Regions from separate parts of the Klebsiella sp. HN106 genome, predicted to be linked through region 2. Evidence: predicted binding sites of a transcription regulator. Region 2 holds the regulator's gene; the other holds the start of a gene.
The links. Region 2 encodes CRP, which controls carbon source genes, mostly activating them, when cyclic AMP is high. Its sites were predicted from a motif close to ATGTGANNNNNNTCACAT; they were not measured.

Region 1: a site for CRP is predicted at 2,753-2,770, ahead of rbsD (D-ribose pyranase). Genes of this name have one in related genera too.

Annotation. Positions count from the first base shown of each region.
Region 1 covers NZ_JBLURD010000005.1:299,656-303,858, forward strand. Annotated here, with positions in the region: gene ravA (ATPase RavA) at 1-587, opposite strand, end outside; gene kup (low affinity potassium transporter Kup) at 805-2,673, shown strand; gene rbsD (D-ribose pyranase) at 2,856-3,275, shown strand; gene rbsA (ribose ABC transporter ATP-binding protein RbsA) at 3,286-4,203, shown strand, end outside.
Region 2 covers NZ_JBLURD010000011.1:165,779-169,981, forward strand. Annotated here, with positions in the region: gene ACSIPU_RS22105 (YccS/YhfK family putative transporter) at 1-1,878, opposite strand, end outside; gene crp (cAMP-activated global transcriptional regulator CRP) at 1,930-2,562, opposite strand; gene ACSIPU_RS22115 (OsmC family protein) at 2,867-3,271, shown strand; gene ACSIPU_RS22120 (phosphoribulokinase) at 3,318-4,187, opposite strand.

The DNA.
Region 1 (4,203 bases), on a different contig from region 2:
TCGTCCTGCTGGCTTATCAGCATTGAGCGGAAGTTGGTTTTATCCTGAACCTTATCCAGCCATAAACGGATAAGCATCCGATCGTATAGCGCCTCCAGGCTGTTGTCTGCTTCGGGGAGTTCGTTCGACGCCGCCACCAGCAGGCGCATAGGGATTTTTTCTTCGGTTGCCCCGTTGCGGAAATGGCGTTCGTTTATTGCCGTCAGCAGCGTATTGAGGATCGCCGGGCCAGCTTTCCAGATCTCATCGAGGAAAACAATTTCGGCTTCCGGAAGATAACCCGCGGTCAAACGCTCGTAGCGTCCTTCATCTTTTAGCGCCTGAATGGAGAGCGGGCCAAAAACTTCTTCCGGCGTGGAAAAACGCGTCATCAGGTACTCAAATGCGCGAGCCTGCTGGAAGGCGAATTTTAGGCGTCGGGCGATCAGACTTTTGGCAATGCCCGGTGGACCCAGCAGAAAAACGCTCTCGCCGCTGAGTGCGGCAAGCAGGCAAAGGCGAATGGCGTGGCTGCGTTCGAAGAGTCCTTTTTCCAGAGCGGCGCTGAGCCGGGAAATTCTTTCTGCCAGTAAATGTGATTGAGCCATAATAGAGTTGCGTGCTTTTTAGAATGTCGTTGTTAGGTCGAGTATAGATGTTTGCTTAGGGGTGGTAATAGCCTGAAGAATCGATTTATTTTCTTTGAGTCAGGTTAAGATGATGTCAGTTAGGGGTACGATTCAGCAAATAATCGTGCATACTGTGCGCTTTTTGTGGGCCAAGGGACTAGGCACACATTTGTTTTATAAACGAAAAGACTAGTCTATGAGCACTGATAATAAGCAATCGCTGCCGGCAATAACGCTGGCGGCAATCGGCGTGGTATACGGCGATATCGGTACCAGTCCACTGTATACACTTCGTGAATGTCTGTCCGGCCAGTTTGGCTTTGGCGTTGAGCGTGATGCTGTTTTTGGCTTCCTGTCGCTCATTTTCTGGCTATTAATTCTCACCGTATCACTCAAATACATCACCTTCGTGATGCGGGCAGACAATGCCGGCGAAGGCGGGATCCTGACGTTAATGTCGCTGGCGGGGCGAAACACCTCCGCGCGCGCAACCTCCATCCTGGTGATCCTTGGGCTTATCGGCGGCAGCTTCTTTTATGGCGAGGTGGTGATTACGCCTGCCATCTCGGTGATGTCGGCGATAGAGGGGCTGGAAATTATCGCCCCGGACCTGGATACGTGGGTGGTCCCCATATCCATCATCGTTCTGACGCTGCTATTTGCCATTCAAAAGCACGGTACCAGCATGGTCGGTAAGCTGTTCGCGCCGATTATGCTGATCTGGTTCCTGCTGCTGGCGGTACTGGGCGCGCGCAGTATCTTTGCTAACCCGGAAGTGCTGCAGGCGCTGAATCCTTACTGGGCGGTACACTTTTTCCTCGAATATAAAACCGTCTCGTTTGTGGCGCTGGGCGCGGTAGTGCTGTCGATTACCGGCGTGGAGGCGCTGTACGCGGATATGGGGCATTTTGGTAAACTGCCGATTCGCCTGGCCTGGTTTTCGGTAGTACTGCCTTCACTGGTGCTTAACTACTTTGGTCAGGGCGCGCTGCTGCTCAAACACCCGGAAGCGATTAAAAACCCGTTCTTTCTGCTGGCGCCCGAGTGGGCGCTCATTCCCATGCTGATTATTGCCGCCCTGGCGACGGTTATCGCTTCACAGGCGGTTATCTCTGGCGTCTTCTCGCTAACCCGGCAGGCGGTGCGCCTGGGGTACCTGTCGCCGATGCGGATTATTCATACTTCGGAAATGGAGTCCGGGCAGATTTATATTCCGTTTATCAACTGGCTGCTCTATATCTCGGTGGTCATCGTCATTGTTAACTTTGAGCACTCCTCGAATCTGGCGGCGGCCTACGGTATTGCGGTGACGGGGACGATGGTGCTGACCACCATTCTGTTCACGACGGTAGCGCGTCAAAACTGGCACTGGAATAAGTTCGTTGTGGCGCTGCTGCTGGTTGCCTTTATGTGCATTGATATCCCGCTCTTCTCCGCGAACCTCGATAAAATCGTCTCCGGCGGCTGGCTGCCTCTGACCCTCGGCCTGGTGATGTTTACCATCATGACCACCTGGAAAAGCGAGCGTTTCCGCCTTCTGCGTCGGATGCATGAGCACGGTAATTCTCTGGAAGCGATGATCTCTTCTCTGGAGAAATCGCCGCCGGTCCGCGTTCCGGGTACCGCCGTCTATATGTCGCGCGCGCTGAACGTCATTCCTTTCGCGCTGTTGCATAACCTTAAGCATAATAAGGTGCTGCACGAGCGGGTGATTTTGCTCACGCTGCGTACTGAAGATGCGCCGTACGTGCATAACGTTCGTCGCGTACAGATTGAGCAGATTTCGCCGTCGTTCTGGCGCGTAGTAGCCAGCTACGGCTGGCGGGAAACGCCGAATGTCGAAGAAGTTTTCCACCGCTGTGGGCTGGAAGGCCTGAGCTGCCGGATGATGGAGACCTCCTTCTTTATGTCTCATGAGTCGCTGATCATCGGCAAGCGGCCATGGTACCTGCGCCTGCGCGGCAAGCTTTATCTTCTGCTGCAGCGCAACGCTCTGCGAGCGCCTGACCAGTTCGAAATCCCGCCGAACCGGGTTATTGAGCTCGGCACCCAGGTTGAAATCTGATGCGCTAAAGCCCTTCTTGATGAAGGGCTTTTTGTTTATTTGAACGCTTCTGGCTTTAACTCTTCAGACTTGCGAAACGTTTCGATGACGATCACAATTCTCACATCTGGTGATGGTTTTCTGTTCTCTTATTGCTAATACTTATACCAGCGAAACGTTTCGCTAGTGGAGTAAAAGAGAAAATGAAAAAAGGTACCGTCCTCAATGCTGAAATTTCGTCGGTCATCTCCCGCCTGGGTCATACCGATACGCTGGTAGTTTGCGATGCCGGGTTACCTGTTCCCCGCAGCAGCGCCCGTATCGATATGGCGTTAACCCACGGGGTGCCCTCCTTTATGCAGGTTCTGGAGGTGGTGACTAGCGAAATGCAGGTTGAAGCGGCTATCCTCGCGGAAGAGATTAAAACGCTTAATCCGCAGCTCCACGCGACGTTGCTCAATCATCTTGAGCAGCTGCAGCAACACCAGGGAAACACCATTGAAATTCGTTACACCAGCCATGAGCAGTTCAAAAAAGAAACCGCAGATAGTCAGGCGGTGATTCGCAGCGGGGAATGTTCCCCGTATGCGAACGTTATTCTCTGTGCCGGCGTGACGTTCTGAGGTCGCCGCTATGGAAGCCTTATTGCAATTAAAAGGGATCGATAAATCGTTCCCTGGCGTCAAGGCGCTCTCCGGCGCCTCGCTAAACGTATATCCGGGCCGCGTGATGGCGCTGGTCGGGGAAAACGGCGCCGGTAAATCCACGATGATGAAAGTGCTGACCGGCATTTACTCCCGCGATGCCGGTTCGCTGCTGTGGTTGGGTAAAGAGACCACCTTCAACGGTCCCAAATCTTCTCAGGAAGCCGGAATTGGCATCATCCACCAGGAGCTAAACCTGATCCCCCAATTGACGATCGCTGAGAACATTTTCCTCGGCCGTGAATTTGTGAATCGCTTTGGCAAAATAGACTGGAAAACGATGTACGCCGAAGCCGATAAGCTGCTGGCAAAGCTGAATCTACGTTTTAACAGCCAGAAGCTGGTGGGGGATTTATCGATAGGCGATCAGCAAATGGTTGAGATCGCTAAGGTGCTGAGCTTTGAGTCGAAGGTCATCATTATGGATGAGCCCACCGATGCGTTGACCGACACCGAGACCGAATCCCTGTTCCGCGTAATCCGCGAACTGAAATCGCAGGGGCGCGGTATTGTCTATATCTCCCACCGTATGAAAGAGATCTTCGAGATTTGCGATGACGTCACGGTATTTCGCGATGGGCAGTTTATCGCCGAGCGTGAAGTGGCCAGTCTGGATGAAGATCTGCTGATTGAGATGATGGTCGGCCGTAAGCTGGAAGATCAGTACCCGCATCTGGACAAAGCCCCGGGCGCTGTTCGTCTTAAGGTCGACAACCTGTGCGGTTCGGGCGTGGAAAATATCTCCTTTATTCTGCGTCAGGGCGAGATTCTCGGCGTCGCCGGGCTGATGGGCGCCGGGCGCACCGAGCTGATGAAGGTGCTGTACGGTGCGCTGCCGCGCAGCAGC
Region 2 (4,203 bases):
CAGCCGCTGCTGGCAGCGCTGGAGCGCAATCTCGCAGGACTCCAGATAACGTTGCGCCAGATCTGGCGTGAGCATATTGTGCTCGCGCGCCAGGGTGGTCATGGCGTTGATATGCTCGACAATAAACTGGCTGTGGGTAACCCACAGCTTCATATCTTCCAGATAGTGCGAGTTAAAACCGGGTTCCTGCATTGCCTGATTCAGCGAGTTAAACAGCGCGTTATGCGCCTGGTTGACGCGCATTCGCTGATAGGCCAGCGCCGGGGCCTGATGGTCGTCGCTGAGGATCAGCCTGATAGCATCCTGATCGGCTTCCAGCGCATCGTGGGCATTTTTGCGCAGCAGGCCGCTTTGCCATTGCGGCCATAGCCAGACCATACCCCCGAAGGCGATCAGGCAGCCAATCAGCGTATCAATCAGCCTGGCAACGATAAACTGTTCGCCGTTCAGGGTGAGTAGCTGCAGGGTATACACTGCCGTTACCGTAAATCCGACCATCGCCCAGCCGTAGTTCTTGCGGATAATCAGATAGCTTAACAGCGTGATAAAGAGCATCGCGGTCAGCGTATAGCCTTCAGGGACGTGAAAGTGCAGCGTCAGTCCGGCAATGACCAGCCCGGCAATGGTTCCTGCAGCCCGGTGGACGATGCGTACTCGGGTGGCGCCGTAGCCGTTTTGCGTCACGAACAGAACCGTCATCAGGATCCAGTAGGGTTTTGGCAGGTTTAGCGCGCTGCCCATCAGGCTGGCGACGCTCAGCATCACGCTGATACGCGCCGCATTTCGTAAGGCCGGCGACTTAAGCGACAGATAGTTTTTCAGGGCAGGCAGCAGCGGCAGGCGACGGGTTTTATCCGCCATCAGGTTACGCGCGTACAGCGGCCGCTGGGTGCGCAGAACCCGGGCAATACGGCTGAAATGCCAGGCGCAAAACTGCCCGACCGGGTTATCGGGATGCTGCCAGGCGATTTTTTCCAGCGCACCGATCTGTTTATCCATCTGAAAGCGCTGAGGATAACGATGGTAAAGGAGATCGTCCGCCAGCACCCGCAGGCGGGCGGCAACGGTTTGCGCGTTCCAGCGAATCACCGCTTCCGCATGGCTGCGCTCCACCAGTTTTTGCACCTCTTCCGGCTGATGAAGGCTGACGGAAATATGCTCCTGCAGGTCCAGTCCAACCTGGAATGCGCGCAGCAGGCGTTTATGATCGCTGCGCTGGTTGGCCGCCAACATATGCATCTGCTGATAGCACTGGGTTATCAGATCTACCACCTTTTGCTGTCGATTAAGCAGCGGCGGCAACGATGTTGAGGGGTCCGTATGCTGGGTAAGCAGACTGTATTTGGCCTCGCAATAATTGGCCAGCTCGCGATACAGCAGACTTAAGGATTCGCGCAGCGGCTGTTCGCGCCAAAGCCAGAACCAGACCCAGTTAAAAACGCCATACCATAACGTCCCGAGCGCGTAGATCAGCAGCGGCTCCCAGATCGGCATGTTGCCCGCGAGACTGAGCGTAAATATAGCCGCGATAAGCGAGGCGGGCAGCAGCCTTGCGTGCAGAGAGCTGATTTCGGCCGTGACGCCGAGGATGAGCGCCAGACCCGTGAGGATCAGCGGCAAAGGTATTTCTCGCTGCAGAAGGAGTTGAACGATAAGGCTACTGCCGGCAAACAGGCAGCCGCCGATAATCAGGCGTTTAAAGAAACGCTTATGCGGTGTATCCAGCCCGGCAACGTTGCAGCAGGCGGGAACAAGAGAAAACAGCAGCCCCTGCTGTAGATGACCGAACAGAAGCCCTATCGCAACCGGCAGACACAACACCAGCGTTTGCCGCAGTGCATAGTTGACTTCCGGGTGGTAAATCAGCCTGCGCCACATGAGGGGAAAACAAAAACGGCGTATTGTCAGGCAATACGCCGTTTTACCGACTTAACGGGTACCGTAGACGACGATAGTTTTACCGTGTGCCGAGATCAGGTTTTGATCTTCCAGCATTTTCAGGATGCGGCCAACGGTTTCGCGAGAGCATCCGACAATCTGACCGATTTCCTGGCGGGTAATTTTAATTTGCATACCGTCCGGGTGGGTCATCGCATCCGGCTGTTTTGCCAGGTTCAGCAGCGTCTGGGCGATACGACCAGTCACGTCGAGGAAAGCGAGGTTGCCCACTTTTTCCGACGTAACCTGCAGACGGCGCGCCATCTGCGAAGAGAGACGCATCAGGATATCCGGGTTAACCTGGATCAGCTGACGGAATTTTTTGTAGGAGATTTCGGCCACTTCACATGCGGTTTTCGCACGTACCCAGGCGCTACGCTCCTGACCTTCTTCAAACAGGCCTAATTCACCGATGAAATCGCCCTGGTTGAGGTAAGAGAGGATCATCTCTTTACCTTCTTCATCCTTGATGAGTACAGCCACGGAGCCCTTAACGATGTAGTACAACGTTTCTGCTTTTTCACCCTGGTGGATCAGCGTGCTCTTTGATGGGTACTTATGAATGTGGCAATGAGACAAGAACCATTCAAGGGTAGGGTCTGTTTGCGGTTTGCCAAGCACCATGCGCGGTTATCCTCTGTTATAAGCTATCTCCGGGTGCCGACACTACACGGCATCCGGGCATGCAATCGTATTGAATCCCTATACCTGGGAATCCGGCTGAAAGTGTTCTGCAGCCTGTAATGTGAACTCCTCTGCATACATGCAGTACATCAATGTATTACTGTAGCATCCAGACTGTTTTAGCATAGCTTTCGCCGCATGTCTCCTGGTGTCTCGCTTCAGCATGACCCAGGTCGCCTTCCGTTGCGAGAATTGTTATCTACGCGTAATCTGTCAGGAAAATTACAGCCCTGGAGTTAAATTTATGCAAGCGCGAGTGAAGTGGGTTGAAGGGTTAACCTTCATCGGTGAGTCGGCTTCTGGCCACCAGATTCTGATGGACGGTAATTCCGGGGATAAAGCGCCCAGCCCGATGGAAATGGTGCTAATGGCGGCAGGCGGGTGCAGCGCGATTGACGTGGTTTCCATTTTGCAGAAGGGGCGTCATAACGTCACCAACTGCGAAGTTAAGCTGACCTCGGAGCGTCGCGAAGAGGCGCCGCGTCTGTTTACCCATATCAATCTGCACTTTATCGTGACCGGTAAGGAGTTAAAAGACGCGGCCGTTTCCCGCGCCGTTGACCTGTCGGCGGAAAAATACTGCTCGGTGGCGCTGATGCTTGAGAAGGCGGTAAACATTACTCACTCTTATGAAGTGATCGAAGGATAAACGGAACCGACCCCGGTAGGTTATGTTGCCGCCGGGGCGATCGCAGCTAGCTTATTTTCTTGCCTTCCATCAGCCGTTCAACCAGCGGCGCCATAATCAGCTCCATCGCCAGCCCCATTTTTCCGCCCGGTACCACCAGCGTGTTCATATGTGAGATAAACGAACCCTGAAGCATCGCCAGAAGCCACGGAAAATCGATATTTTTCAGGTTGCGGAAATGAATCACCACGAAGCTTTCATCCAGGGAAGGGATGGCTTTGGCCGCAAAGGGATTGGACGTATCCACCGTGGGGACGCGCTGGAAGTTGAGATGGGTGCGCGAAAACTGCGGGGTGATAAAGTTGATGTAGTCCTCCATCGAGCGGACCACCGAGTCCATCACCGCCTCCCGAGAGTGGCCGCGTTCGCTGGTGTCGCGGATAAGCTTCTGGATCCACTCAAGATTGACGATGGGCACCACGCCGACCAGAAGGTCGACATGGTTTGCGACGTTGTGCTGCGGCGTCACGACGCCGCCGTGCAGGCCTTCGTAAAAGAGGACGTCAGTCGGCTCGGGCAGCGGCTGCCAGGGCGTGAAGGTCCCCGGAACCTGGTTCCACGGCACGGCTTCGTCATAGGTATGTAAATACTTGCGCGACTGGCCTTTGCCGCTTAGCCCATACTCAGAAAACGTCTGTTCCAGCAGGCCAAAGTCGTTGGCCTCTGGGCCGAAGTAGCTGATATGTTTGCCCTGATCCCGCGCTTTGCGGATCGCCATGTCCATTTCCGGGCGGGTGTAGCGGTGAAAGCTATCCCCTTCGACTTCAGCGGCATGCAGATTCAGCTGGGCGAAGATTTTGCGGAAAGCGAGGCTGGTGGTTGTGGTACCCGCGCCGCTGGAGCCCGTGACGGCAATCACCGGATGTTTGGCAGACATAACAACTCCCTGGATA